3 regions of the Kurthia sp. FSL E2-0154 genome follow, and region 3 is predicted to be linked to each of the others. Evidence: riboswitches for the same ligand, from Rfam matches in the RefSeq annotation. Region 3 holds a riboswitch; each other region holds the start of a gene.
The links. A riboswitch is a leader RNA that binds a small molecule or an ion and turns the genes downstream of it on or off. The one in region 3 is predicted to bind cobalamin.
Positions count from the first base shown of each region.

Region 1: it holds a riboswitch for cobalamin, as region 3 does, so the genes downstream of both, MHB75_RS05320 (Ig-like domain-containing protein) here and metE (5-methyltetrahydropteroyltriglutamate--homocysteine S-methyltransferase) in region 3, are expected to answer to the same signal.
Region 2: it holds a riboswitch for cobalamin, as region 3 does, so the genes downstream of both, MHB75_RS03750 (energy-coupling factor ABC transporter permease) here and metE (5-methyltetrahydropteroyltriglutamate--homocysteine S-methyltransferase) in region 3, are expected to answer to the same signal.

Region 1 is NZ_JBBOPO010000001.1:1,092,600-1,100,929, reverse strand. Features, by position in the region: gene MHB75_RS05330 (cyclase family protein) at 1-709, shown strand, start outside; gene MHB75_RS05325 (transcriptional regulator) at 917-1,078, shown strand; cobalamin riboswitch at 1,204-1,385, shown strand; gene MHB75_RS05320 (Ig-like domain-containing protein) at 1,510-3,054, shown strand; gene MHB75_RS05315 (DUF4430 domain-containing protein) at 3,136-4,035, shown strand; gene MHB75_RS05310 (energy-coupling factor transporter transmembrane component T) at 4,040-4,921, shown strand; gene MHB75_RS05305 (ABC transporter ATP-binding protein) at 4,894-6,549, shown strand; gene MHB75_RS05300 (ECF transporter S component) at 6,542-7,234, shown strand; gene MHB75_RS05295 (S8 family serine peptidase) at 7,349-8,330, shown strand, end outside.
Region 2 is NZ_JBBOPO010000001.1:788,700-797,029, reverse strand. Features, by position in the region: gene cbiE (precorrin-6y C5,15-methyltransferase (decarboxylating) subunit CbiE) at 1-225, opposite strand, end outside; gene MHB75_RS03780 (cobalt-precorrin-5B (C(1))-methyltransferase) at 209-1,321, opposite strand; gene MHB75_RS03775 (precorrin-8X methylmutase) at 1,321-2,016, opposite strand; gene cobK (precorrin-6A reductase) at 2,019-2,774, opposite strand; gene MHB75_RS03765 (sirohydrochlorin chelatase) at 2,771-3,682, opposite strand; gene cobJ (precorrin-3B C(17)-methyltransferase) at 3,694-5,325, opposite strand; gene MHB75_RS03755 ((2Fe-2S) ferredoxin domain-containing protein) at 5,325-5,699, opposite strand; cobalamin riboswitch at 5,856-6,037, opposite strand; cobalamin riboswitch at 6,265-6,451, shown strand; gene MHB75_RS03750 (energy-coupling factor ABC transporter permease) at 6,643-7,323, shown strand; gene MHB75_RS03745 (energy-coupling factor ABC transporter substrate-binding protein) at 7,323-7,616, shown strand; gene cbiQ (cobalt ECF transporter T component CbiQ) at 7,603-8,330, shown strand, end outside.
Region 3 is NZ_JBBOPO010000001.1:626,216-634,545, reverse strand. Features, by position in the region: gene MHB75_RS03015 (LacI family DNA-binding transcriptional regulator) at 1-77, opposite strand, end outside; gene MHB75_RS03010 (glucose 1-dehydrogenase) at 300-1,034, opposite strand; gene MHB75_RS03005 (TetR/AcrR family transcriptional regulator) at 1,259-1,795, shown strand; cobalamin riboswitch at 2,378-2,557, shown strand; gene metE (5-methyltetrahydropteroyltriglutamate--homocysteine S-methyltransferase) at 2,710-5,013, shown strand; gene MHB75_RS02995 (hypothetical protein) at 5,295-6,512, shown strand; gene MHB75_RS02990 (methyl-accepting chemotaxis protein) at 6,655-7,731, shown strand; gene MHB75_RS02985 (non-ribosomal peptide synthetase) at 7,816-8,330, shown strand, end outside.

The DNA of each region.
Region 1 (8,330 bases), 470 kb from region 3:
ATTGAAAAAGCAGAAATGGGTGGACTTGACACATACATTTAATAGCCAGTCACCTCACTTCCATGCATTCAATCCAGCAAAATTTGATACACTTTTTACACATGATGATGGCTTTTTTGCACAACAATTTTCTTTTGCAGGTCAGTATGGAACACATCTTGATGCACCGATACACTTTGTACGAGATACACGCTATATTGAGGAACTTCATCTTCAGGAATTAGTACTGCCACTTATTGTTGTAGATATTACAGCTCAAGTACAAAAGAATCCAGGTCACACGGTAACGATTGAAGACATCCTCTCATTTGAGGATCAAAATGGCATCATTGAAGCCGACTCATTTGTCGCATTACGCACAGACTGGTCGAAGCGCTGGCCCGACCATGATACCTTTAATAATATTGATGAAGCAGGCGTGGCTCATGTGCCAGGTTGGTCTGTCGAAGTATTATCTTTTTTATTCAAAGAACGAGGCATTAAAGCGATTGGTCATGAAACATTTGATACAGATTCGAGTGAAGAATATCGAAAACATGGCTCATTAGCCGCAGAGTATTTCGTTTTAGAACAAGATACGTATCAAGTCGAACTTTTAACGAATTTAGATCAACTTCCGGCAAAGGGGGCAGTTATCTTTAATATCGTGGCTAAACCTGAAAAAGCATCCGGTTTTCCCGTACGCTCATTTGCGATTACACCGAATTAATAATGGCTCATTCGCCTTAAACTATACAGACTCATTTGTCGTGGAACACCTTGTCATCTCAAGGTGTTTTTTTGTTTTAAAAATAATATTATTATGTAAACTAAATATTTTGTTGAATTTTCAGAAAATTAGTTGACACCTCTTTTCTTCTGTTATATATTAAATACAACAAGTAAAACTGTTATATAACAAAAGGAGAGATGTTTAATGGAACACTTTATGGAAGGTTATCAGACGTATTGTCAAGCTTGCGAAAACTATGGGTTGGAGTCGATGAATTACCATTTATATGTCAAACAATTAACAGAGGAGCAATTGTATGCATTTAATGAGTATAAGAGAGACGCCACAATTCAAGAGATTAGCTAGGTATTAAACCTCTATTTTCCACTTAATGTGTAAAGTAGAGGTTTTTGTATGTCCTAAGACCTTCTTTTACGAAAAGTTATTTACTTTTTTTATAGAGTATGGAATACTTTCTATTAAGATAATTGAATATTCTTTCAGGTGAGAGTACTAGTTTTAGGCTAGATAATAGGGAAAACGGTGAAAATCCGATGCAGCCCCGCTACTGTAATATGGGATGAAATGACATACAAACACTGTGTTTATACGGGAAGTTGTCAAAGTAATATGATCATAGAGCCAGGAGACCTGCTTTCATCATTCGTTTCAATCTTCGAGGGGTGGATTAGACGCACGTATGTATAATTGTTGTTACATAATTCTTCATGTCTTCGGAACGTGAGCTTTTCGTGTTAGCTAATCCTCCAAATCAAAACCATTTGGGGGTTATTTTTATGTTTAAATCAAAATGGGTGATTCCAGCAACATTATCAGCAGCTTTAGTCGTTTCAGCTGTACCAGCAACGGCTTTACAAGCAGAAGCAAAAGTACCAACAGTTAAAAAAGTTGATGTAGCGAATACATTAAAAGCAACATCGAACTATTATTATTCATTACCAGATGTATCAACACCAACTTACCAAAGTTCAGATGCAGTACTTAATTTTGCGCGTTCAAATTACGCTGTAAGTAAAGATTACTACACAACATTCTATAAAGATGTTGAACGTGAATTAAAGAAGCAAAAAGGTCAATTTAATAGCTCGCCAGGCGCATTATCAAAAATAATTTTAGCGATTACTGCCATCGGTAAAGATCCGAAAAATGTGGCGGGTTATAACTTAATTAACTTATTAGGTGATAAATTAGTAGCAGGTAAAGCAGCGAAAAGTTTATACATCACAGATTATTTATATGTATTACGTGCTTTAGAAGCGAAAGATTATAGCTTCCCAGCAGGTACAAAATACGCTGACTTCTCACGTAAATCTATGGTTGATTATTTAGTAAGCACACAATTTGAAAATGGCGGCTTCTCATGGGCTGAAGACGTTGAAAACGGCGTGAGTGTCGACATGACTGCTATGGTGTTAAGTGCTCTTGCGAACTATGATTCAGACCCAGCCGTTAAAGCGTCAATTCGTAAAGGTTTAGATTATATGTCAAGTCAATTAACAGATGTTGCAGGTTACAGTCCATGGGGCGGTAATAGTGTCGATTCACAAGCACAAGTGGTCATCGCTCTAACAGAGAATGGCATTAATCCAAAAACAGCACGTTCATTTATTAAAAATGGTCAATGGGCTGTGTCAAATATGTTATTAAACTTTGATGCAACAACAGGTGGTTTTAAAATAACACCAGATCAAAAAAGTCCACAACTATTTGCAACAACAAGTGCAATTTTAGGTCTTGTTGCGTATGATCGCTATGCATCAGATAAAAATACATTCTTTGATTTAACAGATGCAAAAGCTTCTTCTTTAAAGTATGATACAACTGCACCAAAATCATTAAGTGTTACAAAAGTGGCGAACACAACAAAAACAATTTCAGGTACGACAGAACCATATGCAACGGTTACAATCTATAATGGTTCGAAAAAATTAGCAGCAGTTCAAGCAGATGCAAAAGGTAAATTCTCATATCCAGTAAAAACTGCGTTCAAGGCGAATGCGACAGTGAAATTCTATGTAACCGACTTAGCTAGTAATAAGAGCAAAGCCATTACACAAAAAGTGGCTGATCGTTTAACACCTGCAACACCAAAAGTAAGTAAACTTGTAAAAGGCGCTAAAAAAGTAACCGGATCAACAACAAAAGGTGCAACAGTATATGCGAAAATTGGAAACAAAACATATAAAGCAACTGCCAGCACAAAAACAGGTTCTTTCTCAATTAAAGTGCCAACATTAAAAGAAAAAACAAAAGTAAAAGTGTATGCGAAAAAATCAAATTACACAAGTAAATCCGTTACAGTTGCAGTAAAAAGCAAATAAGATTTACACATAGCGAATAAGGGTTGCTCTAAGATGTAAATCTTGGAACAGCCCTATTGCTATCTTAAAAGGAGGGACAACATGAAAAGTAAAATTATACTATTTGCGCTATCTGCAACCTTACTTTTAACAGGCTGTAAAGTGCAAACCGCACAGCAATATGAAAATGAGCAAGAGGAAGAAGCGAAAAAAGTCGTTGTTCTAAATGACGAAGAACAGAAAAAAGTAAAAGAAAAAACAAAAGAAACGGCGCAAGATGATAAAGGTTCTGTAACGAAAGAAGTGGCTACTACATCTGAAAACGACACGACAACGTCAACGAATTCGTCCATTTCTACAGTAGAGAAACCAACATCGACACCATCTCAAACACAAAAAACAGAGGCAAAAAAGGAAATAATAACATCTAATAAGACCTCTAAAGAACAACCAACAAAAAAAGAAAAACCAGTCAAAAAAGACGAAGCGAAAAAAGAAACGACGGTAACGAAAAAACCGGAGGCAACGACTTCTACACCGAAGCCATCGACACCAAAACCGTCAACACCTGAAAAACCTATAGAAAAACCAGTGAAAAAAGAGTATGCAACGATTACAATTGGCATGCGTACATTACTAAATCCTGATCATTATGAGCTATTACCGAAAAACCTACAAAGTGAACAATATGTACCAGCAAGTGGCGTACTACTAAATAACGCAAAAATTGAAATTAAAGAAGGCGATACAGCTTGGGATGCCATTTCAAAACTACGTTCAAAATACGGTATTTATATTAATTACGAAAAAAATCCAATGTACGGTATTTATATTATCGGGATTAATCATATAAACGAAAAACAAGCAGGTTCATTAAGTGGCTGGATGTATACAGTTAACGGTGTAAAAGCACCTGTTGGCGTAGGTAATTATCAACTTGAAGATGGTGACCGCATTGAGTTGCAATATACAACTAATGGTGGAACGGACTTAGGGTGGTAGTTAGATGAAATCACTTCATGATTTTCACCCGCTCGTTATTTTCAGTTACTTTTTCGCTGTTATTGGTTTAACAATGTTTTATATGCATCCTATTCTGCTTATAATTAGTTTTACGGGTGCAACTGTCACAAGCTTTCTTTTATTAAAGAAAAGTTTTTTGAAATCGATTAAATGGCTGCTTCCATTCATGTTGGTAGCAGCTATTTTAAACCCTTTACTCATTCATGAAGGCGAAACAGCGATTCTCTATATCAATGAACAACCGATTACAGTCGAAGCTATTGTTTATGGATTTGCTGCTTCTGTCATGTTAATCGCCATTATCTTTTGGTTTAGTGCATTTAATGCGGTCATGACATCTGATAAATTTTTATATTTATTTACGAAAATATCCCCTGCTGTGGCATTACTGATCTCATTAACGATGCGCCTCGTTCCTTTATTTGGTCATCAAATTAAGAAGATTATGTATGCGCAGCGTGCGATTGGCATGGACCCTAGTTCAGGTTCGGTTTGGCATCGTATTAAAGCTGGAACTCGTATTTTATCCATCCTTATCTCTTGGGCTTTAGAAAGTGCAATTGAAACAGCCGATTCGATGAAAGCACGCGGCTACGGATTAAAGGGGCGCTCAACTTTTTCATTATTTCGCTTTGATCGATTAGATGGATTTGCACTCAGCGGTATTTTTATTTTATTTATCATTCAATTACTATGTAGCTATTTCGGTTGGAATGAATTCTACTACTATCCAACGTTCTCACCAATCGTTTGGAATGGTCCGATGATTTTCATGACCATTAGTTATGGTATACTCGTGTCACTACCTATTTTTATTGAAGTACTGGAGGCATTCAAATGGCGCTCATTGAAATCAATCAATTAATGTTTAGTTATCCACTTGCAACAAAACCAACTTTAAAAGACATCTCTCTTGAAATTGAAGCAGGTGAATTCGTCGTATTATGCGGAACATCAGGATGTGGTAAGAGTACATTATTAAAGCATTTAAAACGTGAATTAACGCCACATGGTCAAACGTCTGGAACGATTCATTTCAATGGTGTCGCTTTACAAGACTTGCCTCAGCGTGAAGCAGCCAGTCAAATTGGTTATGTACTTCAAAAACCTGAACTACAAATTGTAACGGATAAAGTATGGCATGAATTAAGTTTTGGTCTTGAAAATCTCGGTTACGATTCCATGACAATCCGTCGTCGCGTTGCTGAAATGGCAAGCTTCTTCGGTATTCAAACATGGTTCCGAAAAAATACAACAGACTTATCAGGTGGTCAAAAACAGCTGCTCAATTTAGCGAGTATTATGGTGATGCAACCACAACTACTGATTCTAGATGAACCTACATCACAACTCGACCCGATTGCAGCGAGTGAATTTATCGCAACACTTCAAAAGCTCAATAAAGAACTCGGTTTAACGATTGTGCTTGTTGAACACCGATTAGAGGAAGTATATCCGATTGCAGATCGTGTCATTATTTTAGATGCAGGTGAAATTATTGCAAATGATACACCGATTAAAGCGGCGACACGTTTACGTCATGTTGATGCACATCATCCGATGTTACTAGGTTTGCCAACGCCACTTCGTGTACATCATGCACTTAAGCAATCAGATGAAACACCTTTAACGATTCGTGACGGACGCACATGGCTTGAAAAGCATTACGAAAAAGACCATAAGCAAATTCAAGAAGCAGAGCCTTCTGGAGAAGTCGTACTAGATGTGCAAGATTTATGGTTTCGCTATGACCGTCATGCAGAAGATTTAATTCGAGGATTGAATTTCCAGCTCCATCAAGGTGAATTTCTAAGTATTGTTGGTGGAAACGGGACGGGTAAATCCACAACACTCGGCTTAATTACAGGGCTACTAAAGCCACATCGAGGAAAAGTAACGATTTTTAATAAACTGCTTAAAAAATATGCGAAAAAAGAATTGTATCAAGGTATGATTTCGATGCTACCACAAGATCCAACAACATTGCTTGTCGAAAAAGAAGTGCAACTTGAACTCGCCATGATGTCAAAAGATCAAGCAGCTATTGATCGCGTAATTGACTTACTTCAAATTCGCCATCTACTTGCTCAACATCCATATGATTTAAGCGGTGGTGAGCAGCAAAAAGTCGCACTTGGAAAAGTACTACTTAAAAATCCAAAAATCTTAGTACTAGATGAGCCAACGAAGGGGCTAGACGGTGAATCTAAACAAGTATTAGCTCGTATTCTACATGACTTACAAAGTCAAGGGACATCAATTTTAATGGTGACGCATGATGTCGAATTCTCGGCGGAACATGCAACGTCTTGTGCGATGTTCTTTGACGGTGAAATCGTCGCAAAAGGAACACCAGCTGCCTTTTACAGTGGCAATCACTTCTATACAACAGCGACAAATCGTATGTGTCGTCAATTATTTGAAGATGTTGTAACGACAGAGCAGTTAATTGCACGTTGCCAATCTCAACAAGAGGTGATGACACATGTCTAAAAAGGTGATTTCACTCATTATCTTTTTTGTGATTATTCCCATTGGGATTTTAATTGGAGCGACTTTATTAGAAGATGGAAAATACAATTTAATCTCCATGTTTGTCATGGTATTTGCTTGTATTCCTTTCTTTTTATCATTTGAAAGACGAAAACCCGATGCGAGAGAAGTATTAATTATCGCAGTGATGTCGGCAATTACGGTGGCAGGACGTGCAGCATTCGCCTTTATCCCAGCATTTAAACCGATGACAGCGCTTGTGGCGATTACAGGCTTTAAACTTGGTCCAGAAGCTGGTTTTCTAACGGGTGCTGTATCTGCTGTTACGTCGAATATCTTATTCGGTCAAGGTCCGTGGACACCTTTCCAAATGTTCACGCTCGGTATTCTCGGCTACATTGCTGGATTACTCGGCAAAACGAAATGGATGGAATCAAAAATCTCATTACTATTTTACGGGATTTTCTCAGGTATCATGTATTCGATGCTCATGGATATTTGGACGGTTTTATCGCTTGGTAACGGCTTTAATTGGATTGTCTACGGTTCTAAAATCATCACAGCGATTCCATTTACTATTACGTATATGATTTCGAATGTCATCTTCCTGTGGTTACTTACAAAACCAATTGGTGACAAGCTAGAGCGGCTAAAAATTAAATACGGGGTCATGCAGACGACTTAATTTGAAAGAGTAGCGTAGTAATCGCTGCTCTTTTTCAATTTTCAGAACAACTATTGAATACAAGACTTCATTTTTCATATAATGGAGTAACAACACTTTAAAGGAGGGTTTGGTATGAAAAGGTTATTATTGGCGGCAAGTTGTTGTCTAGGTCTCATTGCAACATCTTTCATAAGTGCTTCCGCAGAAGAAGTCATCATCTCTACACCACATCAAGATGTACATGATATGAAGCAGCAGTTACCGAAAAATGCTGAGATATTGCCAGATTTACAACTCATCTTAACGGACCTTACAGTAGCTGAACAGCGTACTTTTCACCAAGCTTTCCCAGATAGTACGATTGAAAAAAATACAGCTGTCACATTATTAAATGAACCGACGAAACCAACGTGGAATTTATCACTTCTACGTATTCCTGTCACACCTGCATCACTTTATACAGGGAAAAATATAAAAGTAGCTGTTATTGATACCGGTGTAGCGACAATACCGAGTTTGCAACACGCCATTAAGCAACAACTCGTATTTGCACCAGACGATCCGAATACGACTGTGAATGAAGCGGATACGATTGACCGCGGTCATAACGGTTTAGGACATGGTACACTCGTTACGTCGATTATTGCTGCTAAGCCGCACCTACTTAATCGATTTTCGCAAGGGATTGCACCCGATGTTCAAATATATGCTTTAAAATATGCAGATGGCACAAAAAGAGGCTCTGCTTTTGATATTGTACGTGCGATTCAGTGGTCGATTAATCATCAAATCGATTTCATTAATTTATCTTCTGGACTTCCGAATGATTTAGCAGCACTTCACCAAGTCATTCAAAAGGCAAATAAGGCAGGTATCTTAATGATCGCTTCTACAGGCAATGATGGTTACTATGAAAAGGTTCGTTATCCAGCAAGTTATAACGAAGTGGTCAGTGTTGGGGCGATTAATCGTTATCAAGATATTAGTAGTTTTTCAAACCATCAAGGACGGGTTGATTTTTTAGCACCTGGTGAAGATGTACCAGCGATTAACCGTTCTGGTACAGTGAGTTATGTAACGGGTACGTCGTTTGCAGCACCGCATATTACAGGGT
Region 2 (8,330 bases), 160 kb from region 3:
TGAAGCTAGTACGACAATGTTACCTGTAGCTGCTTGAATCTGTTCCACAACTTGTTTTAAACCGCCTTTAATGACGATTTTTTGTCCTTCATATGTATCGAAAAAGGCAAGAACACGCTCACCTGCGACTAATACATCACTTTGTTCAATCCATTCAGTTGTTTGTTGGTTTAAGGTAGCTTTTCCCCCATCACCAATCCCGATTAATTTAATCGATGCTGTCAATTTGTTCAGCCCTTCCTAATTGCTCACCCTTCATTGAATAAATGTAGGTACTCACATTGATGTTTCCTTTCACATGTTGAATCGACGCATGACAACATGCCATGCAAAGACGATCGAAAAAGGCTTGATAGCCATGTTCTAGCATAATCTCGCCTACTTGCGAAGCCGTATTCGCGTGCCTCACTTCTTCTTGTAATGCGGGCGGTACACCACTCTCTGCTGCAAGGTCTGCTAAAAACTCAAAGTTAATTGGCGCGCTTTTCGAGTGAACCATCATCACGCCTTGTGCCACTTTTGAGAATTTCCCCATCATACCGACCAATGTCACTTGCGGAATATCGTGTATTTTACAGTGCTTCAATGCATGACCGACAAAATCACCCATCTCAATAAAACATTCTTCAGCTAAATCAGGAAAAAGCGCCATCGCATAGCGCTCACTCCGTCCACCTGTCGTTAAAATCAAATGTTTTTGTCCTGCTGCATGTGCAACACTAACAGCTTCAGCAATACTCGCCATATAAGCTGCACTTGAAAACGGTACAACGGTTCCTCTCGTTCCTAAGATGGAAATACCACCGACAATTCCCAAGCGACCATTCAATGTCTTTTTCGCCAACTCCTCACCAGCTGGAACCGAGATGACGACTTTCACACCTCGCTTCACGCCGAAATGTTCGAGTGTCTCTTTCACAACTTCCTCTAACATTTTTCGCGGCACAGGATTAATCGCTGCTTCTCCAACAGGTACAGGAAGCCCTGGTTTTGTTACACGTCCTACACCGACACCACCATCTAAAACGATGGCATCACCTTCAATAAAAGATACAGTCGATTCAATCAGTGCTAAATGCGTCACATCAGGATCATCTCCTGCATCTTTAATCGTGCCACAACGAACAGCCTCTCCTTCTCGTACGGTATGCTCCATCGTAAATGTGGCATATTTTCCAACCGGTAAAAAAATCGTCACCGATTCTTGTTCTTCACCCGAAAGTAAAGCAATTAGAGCTGCTTTCGTTGTTGCAGTGGCACATGCGCCTGTCGTATAACCATGGCGCATATCTTTCGGATCTTTTTTCTTCTTCTTTTCCATTAGTCTTGGCGATCAGCTAAAATCGAGATTGCATTTAGTGCCGCAACGGTTACCGTACTACCGCCTTTACGACCTAAATTCGTAATAAAAGGCACTTCTGTCACTTTCGATAATTCCTCTTTTGATTCAGCTGCTGACACGAAACCAACCGGCATACCAATGATTAAATCGGGCTTTGCAATTCCTTCACGAATGAGGCGAATTAGTTCAAGTAGTGCAGTTGGTGCGTTCCCAATTGCATAAATACCACCTTCATGTAAGCGCGCTGCTTTTTGCATCGAAATAATCGCACGCGTCGTATTATGTTCCTTCGCCATTTTCGATACATCTTCGTCTGCAATATGACAATACAAGTCGCCACCATGTTTTTGGAATCGTTTACGACCTGAGCCACTTTGAATCATCTGTACATCCGCAATGACAGGACGCCCAGCACGAATCGATTCAATGCCTGCACGAATCGCATCTGGATGAATAATGACACTTTTTCCTAATTCAAAATCGGCTGATGCATGCACGATACGACGAATGATTGACCACTCATCTTCTGAATAGTCATGTGGACCATATTCTTCTAAAATCGTTTCAAAACTATATTCATAAATACGGTTCGGCTCTACTGTTAACGGTGTGAAATCCGTATTAAAGTTGTCTGTATTAATAAATAATTCTTTTTCCTGTTGCTCATTTGTCATGATCAAATGCCTCCTATAAATTGCTCAATATCATCAAAGTTACGGAACATATTCGGATAATCGATTTTCGGACGTGCAATCAAAATCACTTCAATTCCAAGTGCTAAAGCTGTCGTGATTTTCTCATCAACCGAACCAACCTTCCCGCTCTCTTTTGTAACCATCAATGTCGTATCGTATTGTTTATATAACGCCGTATTTAGCTCTGCTGTAAATGGTCCTTGCATCGCAATAATTTGCTTTTGCGGTAAACCAAGTGCTTCGCATTTTTCCATATTGTCAATACGCGGTAACATGCGTGCGATTAATGTAATGCCTTCTTCACCAAGTAAATGCTTCGTGAAAATTTGTAGCGTCTTACTCCCCGTCAGCAACATCACATTCCCTTTACGCTTTTTCGCTTCAAGCGCTGCTTCTTCATATGTTTCAACAACTGTAATTAAGTCGTTTTCATAATCTTCAGACATCCGTTCGTAGCGACAATACGGGACACCTGCTAACTGTGCCGCTTGTTGTGCATTTTTTGATGCTTCTTCTGCATAGGGATGACTTGCATCGACAATGATTTGATCACCGCGTGCTGTCACTTTTTCAGCCATTTCTTCTGCTGTTAAGCGCCCCACATGTGTCGCAATTCCCTCTGCTTGCAAACTCGCAGCCGCTGAATCTGTCACTACTGTTGCTAAAACATCGTGATGGTTATTCAGTCGAACAGCTAGCGCACGCGCATCACTCGTTCCTGCTAGAAAAAACATTATTGATGCACTTCCTTATGGTCGTGCGCATGGTCATGACTGTGGTCATGATCGTGATGATGGTGGTGATGCCCATGATCATGGTCGTGATGGTGATGATGGTCGACAAATTCAGATGCATTAATACGATATGTACATGTATCGCAGTTCATTTTCACATCGCCAGCTAATGCTTCTTCAATACGCTCAATCACCACTTTTTCAAGTAATGAATGGTAGCCAAAGTATTCGCATAATGTAATATCCATATCGTATTCCGTATCATAGCGCGCTTTCCAATCCGTCATACGCTCCATTAAGATACCTGTAAATAAGAAGTACGGTAGCATATATACTTTTTTCGCACCTAATTTTTCACAACGCATAATCCCCTCATCCACTGTTGGATAGGTCACACCCATAAACGCAGGCTCCACATTACGCACACCAATTTGCTCTGATAATAAGCGCGCGATTTTATAAACATCACTATTTGAATCTAAGTCACTACCGCCGCGTGCTACTAATAAGACCGTCGTATCTTCATCTTGTTCGTCTTTTACAAAACCACTCTCTGCTAAACGGTACTCTAAAATATCAATTAAACTTGGGTGAATGCCTAATGGACGACCATATGTAATCGATACATGCGGATACAATTCTTTCGCCTCATCAATCGCCATTGGAATATGAATTTTTGAATGCCCTGCTTGTAAAAGCATAATTGGAATGGTAATAATTTTTTGTGCGCCGCGCTCGACACACGCCTTCATTCCCTGTGCAATATTTGGACTTTCAAATTCTAAAAAACATGTTTCCACTAATAATTGTTCTGGTAATTGCGCTTCAATACGCTTTGCAAATTGACGTACTTCTTCATTTCCTGCTGGTAGACGACTACCATGACCGACGATTAATACTGCTGTTTTCATCTTCAACACTCCTAATCCCCACAAGGTGCAGGGGCAATTTTGATTTTTGGTGTGAGATCTTGATAAATAAAGTTTCCAATCTTCTTCACACGTTTAAAATATTTGAATAAGCGCTCATTCGGATGCGCATTTGCTTTATATTCTTGAATAATTGATTCTACAAGAGGTACTAATTGTTCTTTGTCTAGTCCTTCAACTACAGGTTGACCTGGGTGCGCCGTACGTCCGACAGGTTTTGCGCCGATAAAGACATCGAATGCACCTTTTCGGTAAACAATTCCGATATCATCCATCACTGCTTTATAACAAGCCATTCCGCAGCCATTAAAACCAATATTTAATGTTTTCGGTAGGCTCATTCCACCAAATGCCTCTTGCAAAGCATCGGCATATGGAATCGCATCGGCTTTTTCACCATCACAGAAATCACATGCCTTCATTTTCACAACATCGCCAACCGGTGCGATTATGAGACCGACTTCTCGTAAACGATCGGTAATACGTTCAGGTGATGTGGTTGGAATACGAAGAATAAATTCATGGTCTGGCGTATATTCCATCGAACCTTTTTCACCCACTACTTCGGCTAACACAAGCATTTGCTGTGGTGTAATCTTCTTATTCGCTACGCCTGGGCTGACCGCAAACTCGAAAATTGCCTCCATCTTCTGGTGAACATATTGTTTCGGTTCAACAACGGTTCCACCAAGATAGCCAAGCGCTTCCTCTGCAAGTGCTAGAGTATCTACTTCAGGCTTTTTCGGCTCCACTGTAGCAATCGCTTGCGGCGCGTATGACTTTCCTGTTTCCTGATCCATCGCCCATGGTTCTGCTTCTTTTTTCAAACGCTGATGCGGCTTTAACGGTTGTTTTTCTTCACCAAGTGTATATTTACGCTGATAACCACGCGGTGTAATCATCTTCCCGTCATACATGAATGTCGACGAATTCCCGATAACAACAGTCGTCAACATCCCAATATCGTGTTCCAACATATCTTGTAATGTCGTCATCTGAATTTGTTGTGTCTCACGATAAGCACTTTTCACTAGACCTACAGGCGTATCTGGATGACGATACATCAGTAAAATGCGCTGCGCTTCCGCAATTTGACGTGTACGGCGACCACTTTTTGGATTGTAAAACGCAATAACGAAGTCTGCCATCGCAGCTGCTTCAATTCGTTTTGCAATTAAATCCCATGGTGTTAAATGGTCACTCAAACTAATCGTACAAGCATCATGCATGACGGGTGCGCCTAGTAGTGATGCACATGAATTAATAGCTGAAATCCCTGGTACAATCTCAATCGGTACACCTGTTTTCTCCGTCCAACCTTGTTCAATTAACACTTCGTACACAAGCCCTGCCATACCATACACACCTGCATCGCCACTTGAAATTACGGCAACGGACTTACCTGCCTCTGCTTGTCTTACTGCTTCTTGCGCACGCGACACTTCTTCTGTCATCCCTGTACTAATTACGGCTGTCGCTGTAATTAAATCTTGAATCAAATCGACATAAGTTTTATAACCGATGACAACGTCACATGATTTTAATACCTCTACTGCACGATTCGTAATATGCTGAAAGTCTCCAGGACCGAAGCCAACGACATACAATTTTCCTTGTTGTGTCATTAAACTTCCTCCTTCACTTTTGAAATCCCCTTAATCGCTGGTGTATCTTCATTACGAACGAACGTGCCATTTTCAAATGTAATACGCGGTACAACCGTTTTTTGCTCGCCTGCAAGTTGCGCTACAAAACGTGTCGCTTCTTCTTCCGACGTAATGCTATACCAATCGCCTTTTGGATAGTGCACAACGACACATGCATCTTTACAACGTCCATTACAACGTGTACGTGATGTATGAATCTGCTCATCCAAGTTACGCGCTGTAATTTCCGCACGAATTTTTTGTGTAATTTCTTCTCCCTCTTTACGCATGCAGCTACTACCATTACAAATTAATACGTGTGATTGCACACCATTCAAATTCCAAGTTGTCATCTCTAACATCCCCCTCGTATGTATCCGAACGATCCGCTTTTGCGCAAACAAAAAACCTCTATTCTAGGCGAATAGAGGTTGAACATCCTAAAAATTGGCATAGCGAAATAAGCGTAGCCCAACTACTAGTTTGTCCAAATCTCTTCCCACCGAAAAGTTTGTCCGATTTTAGAAGCAGGTTTCCTGACTCAAGTGTATCCGAACGCAGTCCCTTCTCAGCAATTCGCCAATGGATCTGACTGTTTCGACACTTATACAGTAGCGGGGGCTGTAATGGCATCTCACCATTTTCCCTTTTAACCTAAAAAATAATAGGCACTCCTAAAATACAATCGTTATATGTAATTTCAAAATCTTGGTTATAATCATAACCATAATTTGTCTAACTTTCAAGACACTTTTCTGAAAATTCATTTTGATAAAATATTATTAAAGTTTATTCACCTTGAAAAAACACTGAAATCTCTGCATTTATCCAGAATTTTCACTTAAAAAATTTTTGTTAAAAAAAATACGTATTGTCAAAATTTAGCGTTTTATGATAAGCTTTTTTAGAAATATCAAATAATTTTAACGATTCGATGGTGTAAGTTTTTGATGAACTTACTTAAAAGGGAAATCGGTGTAAATCCGATGCTGTCCCGCAACTGTGAAGCGGAGTGTATGAACGATATGCCACTGTTCAATGAACGGGAAGGTGTTCATACATGATGAGGCGAAGCCAGGAGACCTGCCACCGAAGATTGATTTCACCCTACGAGGATAGGCGTATGAAAGACAGCTTTTTTTGCTATGTCTTTTTTAACCTATTCTATATTATAGAATAGGTTTTTTTGTGCACATTCTCAAAGAAAAAGGAGGACGTTTGAACGTGTTGAAGAAATTATTAAAGCTAGTTTATTTTTTACCCATTCTCTTAATCGTGCCAAATCGTGCGAATGCGATGCACATTATGGAAGGCTTTTTACCGATTGAGTGGGCGATTTTTTGGTGGGCGATCTCCCTACCATTCATCATTATGGGGATTCGTTCGATTCGAAAAACTGTAAAAGAACATCCTGAAACGAAGATGATGCTTGGATTATCTGGGGCTTTCGCTTTCGTCTTATCCGCGTTAAAAATTCCATCTGTTACAGGTAGTTGTTCACATCCAACAGGTGTCGGCTTAGGTACTGTATTATTCGGACCACTGGCGATGAGTGTTGTCGGTTCAATCGTGTTACTATTCCAAGCACTACTACTTGCACATGGCGGACTTACAACACTTGGCGCGAATGCCTTCTCAATGGCAGTTGCTGGTCCAATTATCGCATGGTATGTATTCAAAGGCGCTCAAAAAGCAGGTTGGTCATTCTCCGTTGCTGTCTTTTTAGCCGCAATGCTTGGTGATCTCGGTACATATACAATTACATCATTCCAATTAGCACTTGCCTTCCCTTCTGAAGCGGGTGGCATGCTTGCTTCATTCGCAAAATTCGCAAGTATTTTCTCATTCACACAAATTCCACTTGCGATTAGTGAAGGTTTATTAACGGTCATTGTTATGAACTTCTTACGAAAATACAATGTTGCAGAGTTGCGTATGTTAAATATTTTCACGAAGAAAAAGGAGGCAGCTGAATAATGAAAAAGAATCTATTCTTCCTTTTCATCGTCATCGCCCTTGCCATCTTCCCTTTATTTATTCAAAAGGGTGCTGAATTTGGCGGTGCGGATGGTGAAGCAGAAGCAGCCATTACTGAAATCGACAAAAGCTATGAACCATGGTTCTCGAGCATTTGGGAACCACCAAGTGGCGAAATCGAAAGTTTATTATTTGCACTACAAGCGGCAATTGGTGCAGGTTTTATCGGCTACTTCTTCGGTTTAATGCGTGGTCGTACGAAAAAAGAAAAGGTTTCGCATGATTCCAATTGATCAATATGCTTATACGAATCGTTTAAGCAACGTACATCCTTTAGAGAAGATGGTATTGGCACTGAGTTTTTTGCTATTCGCTGTCATCACAAAGGATGTACTTATTTCACTCATTACGTTTTTCGTAATGAGTACTTTTATTTTATTTGCCGCTAAAATACCATTATCACTCTATTGTAAATTACTTCTTTTGCCGGGTTTCTTTTTGCTGACAAGTATTTTTTCGATTCTTATTTCATTTACAACGGCCACACTTCCCCCTCACTATTGGAGTATGTCATTTGGAAGTGTTCAACTTTTTATCGGAAAAGCGAGTGTCGATACAGCGTTTCACCTTTTTTTCTCGGTGCTCGCAAGTATTAGTTGTCTTTATTTTATTGCGCTCACAACGCCGATTAGTGCCATCACATATGCGATGCGTCAATTAAAAATACCGATTATTTTTATTGAACTATGTGAACTCACATATCGCTTTATTTTTGTCTTTTTACAAAGTATGCAGGCCATTTATGAAGCCCAGCAATCCCGTCTTGGTTATCAAAAAAAGCGCCGCTGGTTTCAATCTGTCGGTTATTTAGTGACGGCCATGTTTAAAGATGTTTTTCGACGTTCAAAACAACTTCATGAGGCGATGGCTTCTCGTTGCTACAACGAAGATATTTCAAGCCATTATGTAACGTACCAAACCGAACGCAGAAACTGGCTTGGTATTGG
Region 3 (8,330 bases):
GCTTCTTCACTTACATGCCCATTTTTATTTAGATAACGTGAAACAAGAGTTGAAGACACACCCGCTTCCTTTGCCATATTTCGAATTGTCGGTATCTTTTCATTTCCCTTGAAACTTATATGGTATCGGTTCCGCATAAATATAACGACTTCTTATCATCATGTCAAACACATATTTTTATATAAAAAGAGGGACTACGCCAATGCGCAATCCCTCTTTTTAAAGATTCTCTACCTGCTAATACCACAAGATACAATAGGAAAAAATCAATAGAAGCTATAAATGTTTGGTAAAACGAATTAACGTGCTGACATACCGCCATCAACGATGAATTCTGAACCAGTTGAGTAGCTTGATTCTTCAGAAGCTAAGTAAAGAACTAAGTTAGAAACTTCTTCTGATTCAGCAACGCGACCAAGTGGAATATGTTTAGCAAATGCTTCAACAGCAGCTTTTGTATCTTCTTGAACAACCATTGGAGTAGCGATTACGCCTGGGTGTACAGAGTTTACGCGGATGTTTTTAGGAGCTAACTCAAGAGCTGCTGCTTTTGTAATACCACGTACAGCAAATTTAGTATCGGTGTAACCTACAGCGCCACCAACTAAACCGTTAAGTGAAGAAATGTTTACGATTGTACCTTGACCAGCTTTTTCCATTGAAGAAACAACTGATTTGATACCTAAGAATACAGAAACTTGGTTGATTTCAACGATTTTACGGTAATCTTCTACTGAAGTATCAGTGATTGATTTAGCCATCGTAATACCAGCATTGTTTACTAGTACGTTTACTGGACCGAACGCTTCTTCAGCTTTCGCTACAACATTTTTCCAATCTTCTTCGTTTGCAACGTTTTGTTTTACGAAAATAGCGTTTTCGCCAAGTTCTGCAGCAAGTGCGTTACCTTTTTCTTCATTTAAATCAGTAAGAACGACTTTCGCGCCTTCTTCGATGAATTTTTTTGCGTGTGCAGCTCCCATACCTTGAGCTGAACCTGTAATAATTGCTACTTTACCTTCTAAACGAGCCATTATAAAACTCCTCCTTAAAATCTTTCAGAAATAAACTACACTTGTAAATTAACAAACTTTCATACATAACATCAATAGAAAATCGTTAAATATTTTAATAATAAACTATTTAATTTTAAATTAATTATAACACAACTTATTTACACATAGTTTAATTTAGGTAATTATAAACTTTCTGTTAAATGGAAATAATGGCATAATGACATTATGAAAGGAATGATTTGATGTCTTCTTCACAAGATCGTAGAATTTTACGCACACAGAAAAAACTAAAAGCTGCACTCATCCATCTTTTAAAAGAAGGACATGATTTACGTTCACTTTCAGTAATGGAAGTTGCACAACAAGCTACGTGTAATCGTGTCACATTCTACTCCCACTATAAAGATGTAGATGATCTTCTTTGTACAATCTTTGATGACTATCTTACAGAACTACTCACTTATTTTAGAGAAAGTTATCAAGCGCTTGGTAAAATTTCAGCTACAGATGAACGACTCCATTTAGCTATTTTTGAATATATTTATCAAAATCAATTCATTTTCTCTCTCATTATTAAAGGAGAAATACTACCTGGTTCTCAAAATCGTTTTTGTGATAGTCTCGTACAACTAACAGGTAAAGAGATTGCACTAAAAGATGACTTACCAATTGAAGTACCTGCGCTTAGTTACTATTCAACATATGCAAGTCTTGGCTTTTTTATTTATTGGATGAATCAAGATGTCAAAGAGAAACCGGAAGTCATGGCAAAAAACTAACCTATTTGCAAAGCAAGGTGTTTCAAGAAGCTGAAGTTTTATAAAAGTATGATTGAACTACATCTCTAATTTTTAGATATGTCTAAAAATTAGGATGTAGTTTTTAAATGACTAAATATTCATCAGAAGAAAAGAAGATGAGACAAAACATTTCACTTTTCTCTTTTAGAGTTCTCAACGAAAAATCGGAAACTCACCATAGCGCGATTCCAATTTTTCATGCTCATATAAGATGATATTTTCACAGTTATGTACCATCCTATTCAAACTGAAGTGCCACCTGAAAATCATACAGAATTCTTCTTTTTTTCCGTTACATTAAGTCAGTAGCATATGGATATAAATTCAAACTTCTAATAACTACTTTCCTGTAAAATTTTCAGCTCAAGCTATTTTTGCTGAAGGTGGTTTTCTACACGTTCATATTGATTTACTTCTTCGTGTTTGATATACAGTACTTTTTTATTTCCTAAGTTCTTTCTAATAATTAAATCTCTCAGATGAAATAGTTATATATGTTTTTCTGAATATTCTTCTTTTTCTTTTTATTCTAATAGTTTTATGTTATAGTAATCTCTAATTACATAACGTGTAAGAAATGGTACTTATGAAAATAAGTTTAAATGGGAAGAGCGATGTAAATTCGCCACTGTCCCGCAACTGTAATTGGGAGTTTTTCAAACAACGCCACTGTTCTTTAATGGGAAGGCTTGAAAAATGTTGAGCATAAGTCAGGAGACCAGCCATCTTCTAGTACACACCAAATGCCTACGTGGAGATAGGTGGTGTTCTGTGCGCATAGACGGGGAAATTATTCCTCTTTTTCAGTATGCATAGGTAACGCTTCAGACTATTTCCTTTAAGAAATAGTCTTTTTATTTTGGTTTATGTAAATTCAAAAGGAGGGTTTTATAATGACAACTGTATCAAGTACAACGATTGGATATCCATATATTGGTGAAAACCGCGAATGGAAAAGAACCGTAGAACAATTTTGGAATCAACAACTTTCAGAAAGTCAATTTGAAAAAGAATTAAAAAATCAACGCATAGCAAATTTACTAAAACAACAAGATAAAGGAATTGAACAAATAACAGTCGGTGACTTTACTTATTATGATCGTATGTTAGATTTAGCTTTTATGTTCCGTCTAATTCCCGAGAGATATCATACATTAGAATCAGAACCTTCATTGAAAACATATTATGCAATGGCACGTGGTTCAGACACAACCATTGCGTGCGAAATGACGAAATGGTTTAATACGAACTATCATTACATCGTTCCAGAATACGAACAACAAAAACTATCATTAGGACACAACTACTTACTTGATTTATTCAATGAAGCAAAATCTGTTTTATCAACAAATCCAAAACCAACATTTATTGGTCCATACTCTTTTATTCAGCTAACAAAAGGCTATTGTGAAAAAACAGTCGCGTCTTTTATTTTGCAACTATTACCACTTTACGAACAAGTAATTCAACAACTTGTAGATGCAGGAGCTGAATGGATTCAACTTGAAGAACCAATGTTCACGCAAGAGTTAGACGAAGAACAACTACAATTAATTGATGTGATCTATCAACAATTAGCTGATCATGTACCAAGTGCGAATTTAATGATTTCCACTTATTTTGAAGCAATTCCACAATATGAAAGAATTGTACAACTACCTGTAGCAGGTATTGGATTGGATTTTGTTCATGGATACAAAGATAATTTACAAGCAATCAAGCAATACAGTTTCCCAGGAAATAAAGTGTTAGCTGCTGGCATTATTAATGGTCGTGATATTTGGGTCAGCTCTTTAAAAGAGGTCACACAAAAAGTTGAAGCTATCTTACAATTAGTTTCGCCAAAAGTATTGTGGCTACAACCTTCTTGTAATTTACAACATTCACCTGTCACAACTGCTGCTGAAAAAGCATTACCAACTGTCTTATATAATGCACTTGCATTTGCAGATGAAAAATTAGATGAATTGCGTCATATCACTTATTATATTCGTAATCAATCTTTTGAAACCCCATCTATAATAAAAGAAAATTTAATGGTTATTGAAAAACTAGCTACCGATGTATCTCGGAATAACTCGACTGTTGCACAAGAAATCAAACAACTTAACAAGAAAGATTTTAATCGTTCACAGCTTTTCGAAGAACGTATTATTACACAAAAAAATAGATTACGCTTACCTGATTTTCCAACAACAACTATTGGAAGCTTTCCACAATCAGAAAAAATCAAAAAAATACGTTCGCAATGGCGTAAAAAAGAAATTTCAACAGAGCTTTATGAAACTCAATTACGTGCAGAAACAAATCGCTGGATTAAAATTCAAGAAGATTTAGATTTAGATGTATTAGTTCATGGTGAATTTGAACGAACAGATATGGTGGAATATTTCGGAGAAAAACTAGCTGGGTTTGCATTTACTAAAAAAGCTTGGGTTGTATCTTACGGTTCGCGTTGTGTAAAACCCCCTATTATTTATGGCGATATTGAATGGCTTGAACCGATGACTGTTAAAGAAACAACCGATGCTCAAGAACAAACAGATCGTTTAGTCAAAGGAATGTTAACGGGACCTGTCACCATTTTAAATTGGTCATTTGTACGTGATGACATCGAACGTAGTAAAGTCGCTATCCAAATTGCACTTGCACTTAAAAAAGAGATTCTTGCACTCGAAAAAAGTGGTATCCAAATCATTCAAGTCGATGAACCTGCCTTACGAGAAGGTTTACCATTACGACAGTCGCGTCAACAAGATTACCTAGATTGGTCAATCAATGCATTTAAATTAGCTACAGCTGCCGTTCAACCAAGTACGCAAATTCATACACACATGTGCTATTGTGAATTTAATGATTTTATTGAACCGATTGTTGCACTAGATGCAGATGTTATTTCATTAGAAACTTCACGTAGTCACGGTGAACTAATTCACTCATTACAGCATACACCTTATCCTTATGGTATTGGTTTAGGTGTATATGATATTCATAGTCCACGGGTACCGAGTGTAGAAGAAATGTATACGATTTTAGAAGATAGTTTGAATATCATTCCAAAAGAAAGATTTTGGATTAATCCAGACTGCGGACTTAAAACACGTCGCGAAAAAGAAACCGTTGACGCACTAAAAAATATGGTAAGTGCTGCAAAGCAATTAAGAAGCCAGATTAAAAAACAACCTATTTCACTTTAACTCACCTCAAATTTTCAACATAAAATAATTTAAATCTAAAGAATCCTTAGAATGATTGAATTATATATTATTCTAAGGATTTTTACTTTTTATGCTTATAAATCTTTTGCATGCATCAAATTCTATCAATTTCGTAAAGTAATATATACTATGCTAATCATTTTATTTGTACACTTTTTGTTTTATTTTAATTAGTGAAAATTGAACCGAAAGTATTAACTTCTTTAATATAAAGTGGTATGGTTATGTATATTATTATTCCACGAGACAAGGGAGATTCAATGAAATATTTGTCATTAAAATCCAAAAGTATTTTATTTGCATCGATTATTACGATTTTAGTCTCTTTAATCATTACTTCCATTAACTACTATATGAATATGAATGCAACAGTGAGTCGTCTCTCTACAGATTCAGAACGTACGATGAAAGCATGGTCAAAAGAAGTATTAACATCGGATGTCGAAAAGCTTGTTGCAACACATGATGAAGAACTACAAAAAAAAATGATTGCAAAATTTGATAAATTAGCCAATTACCAACCGCAAGTTGCTCAAGGCTATTTATTTGGTGTCGAGTTGCGTAACGGGAGTCAAACAAGTGTCATCTCAGGCCCAACATTCCTTATGGACGCCTTTGAAAAATCGGGCTTATTAATTGGCGACTTTTATACACAACCACAAGTCATTGCGGATGCAATTGCAGATATGAAAGTAACGAAAAAACAAACATACTCTAAAATTTATACCGATCGTTTTGGTACATGGATTACGGTCTTAAAGCCTTTATTTAATAAAGATGGTGAAATGTTCGCCTATTACGGAATAGATTTTGATGCTAACGCATATCTTTTAGGAGAATATAATAAAATTAAAACAACGATTATTATTTTAGTTGTTCTTTTACTTGTTGTTTGTTTAATACAGCTTTTCTTTATGAATCGTCTATTTAGTCCCATTACGATTATGCAAAAGAAAATCGCTCGTTTAAATAAAGGAGATTATTCTGTTCGTTTAAAGGAAAGTGAAGATGAGTTAGGTAAATTATCCAAACAGCTAAACATCTTATTAACACAACTCGACGAACAACAGAAAAAACCTGTAAATTTATATGGTATGGAGCCAACGAACCTTGGTCAACTATCAAAACAATCTATGTTATTATCTATGGATATTCATTCTTTCTTAGAAAATGAAAAAGATTTAAATCCATATATTAGACGAGTTCTATTACAAGAAGAACAACATCAAAAAATCGCTAAATTAGCTAACCCATATATGATTTTATCACTCTCTACATGGTTAAATAGCATGAATCTAAGAGGACGGATGAATATTACCGAAAAAGAAATTCTATCCGAATTGATTCATATAGAAAAACCAAACCAAGATGTTCTATACAAGGGTATTATTGCAATTATTCATAACCCTGTACTCTCTCAAAAAATTTACACAGCGATTTATAAAAACTTTTTTGAAATATCTAATCAACTATCTTAAAATATTAACTTTTCACTTAAAGAACTTTGACTCATTAATTAGAGGAAAGTTCTTTTTTAAATGGTGAATATAAAAAATCAAAACAACCATTTTCACTTTAATTGGACTACTATTACTCGTATGTGCTATTCAATACGCATTTATGAGCAAGCTATTCCGTCCTATTACAAAGATGAAGAAAAGTATGGCTCTTGTAAGTGAAGGTAACTATTCTGTTCGTTTAAAAGAAGGAGATGATGAATTAGGACAATTATCGAAGCAATTCAATACAATGAGTGAAACAATTGGTGGTATGTTAGATTCCATTCGTTCATCATCAACTGCTTCTAGTATTCAAGCAAATAGCCTTTATAAAGAAGCTGATGAAGTGAATCAAACATTAGAAGAAATTACAAACTATACAGATAAAATTACAGGTCGATTACAAGATCAAAATGAATCCACTACTGAAGTTCTGACTTCGATTCAAGAACTTTCTCGTTCTGTAGACTCCATTACAAATAATGTTATGAACGTAACAGAGTTATCTCTCACAACAGAAGACCATGCAAAAGCAGGCACAGAGGCAATTAATGTATTGAAAAATCAAATGGTGAAACTAAAAGATTCTTCTCAACATTCTGAGAGTAATGTTTCATCACTTAAAAATCGTTCATTAGAAATTAGTAGTATTGTTCAATTAATTACAGATATTGCAGATCAAACGAATTTATTATCATTAAATGCTGCAATTGAAGCTGCACGTGCCGGTGAACATGGTAAGGGGTTTGCTGTAGTGGCAGACGAAGTCCGTAAATTAGCTGAACAATCTTCAAAATCAGCTAAACAAATTGAGACACTTATTCAAGATGTACAAGTAGAAACAGAAAAAGCCGTACAATCATTCCGTACAGAAGCTGCTCTTGTTTCTGAAAGTTCATTATTAGTTGGAAATATGGGTGCCATTTTCCAAGATATTCTGTCACAAACATCACATGTTTCAAGTAGTATTCAAGAAGTATCAGCCGCAATTGAAGAAATCGCTGCTGAAAATGAGGAAGTAGCTGCAATTTTTGAACAACTTGCACATACATCAACTGAAAATAGTGATGCAAGTCAAAAAATCAAATACAACATTCGTAATCAACAAGTTTCATTTAGTAAAATTGTTGAGTCAACAAAAACAATGAATGATATCGTATCTGAATTAGAACAATTAGTTTCTGATGTGAAAAGCTAACAAAACATGGTGAGAGATTGAAAGGTCTCTCACCTTTTTCACAATATAACTGTATGAATTATGAAAAATTGGAGGTTTATTAACTTGGTTACTTTACAAAAAGATTTGAAAATCACGCAAAATTCTCTATTCCCTGTTGATATATCTTTTCGTTCAGATGTCTCGATGTATCAATCTGCTAAAAAAAATTTAGATTATTCAATCCAATGGCATATTACGGCATTTGGTATTTGGATGCACCGTTTAACAAATGAAGCATCTATTGAACTTGCAGTTGAATTAGATCGAAAACAATCTGTAGTCCACATGTCTTTTTCTAAAGATTCGACTGCTAAAGAAATTTATGAACAAGTTTTTTTAGAATCAGTTGAGCGTTTATCAAACGATTTAAAAATCATCTTTTCTTCAAATAACTATTATTTTGAGAGTTATACGTGTTTTTTAAATGAAACAAATATCGAACGTTATGAACAATATTACGATATTATTTTGACAACGATTTTAGAAGAATCAAACGTGAAAATTTCTCAAATTAATCTTATGACTACTTGGGAGCATCAACTTTATCAAAAATTAAACGAGACAGAACTAGATGCACC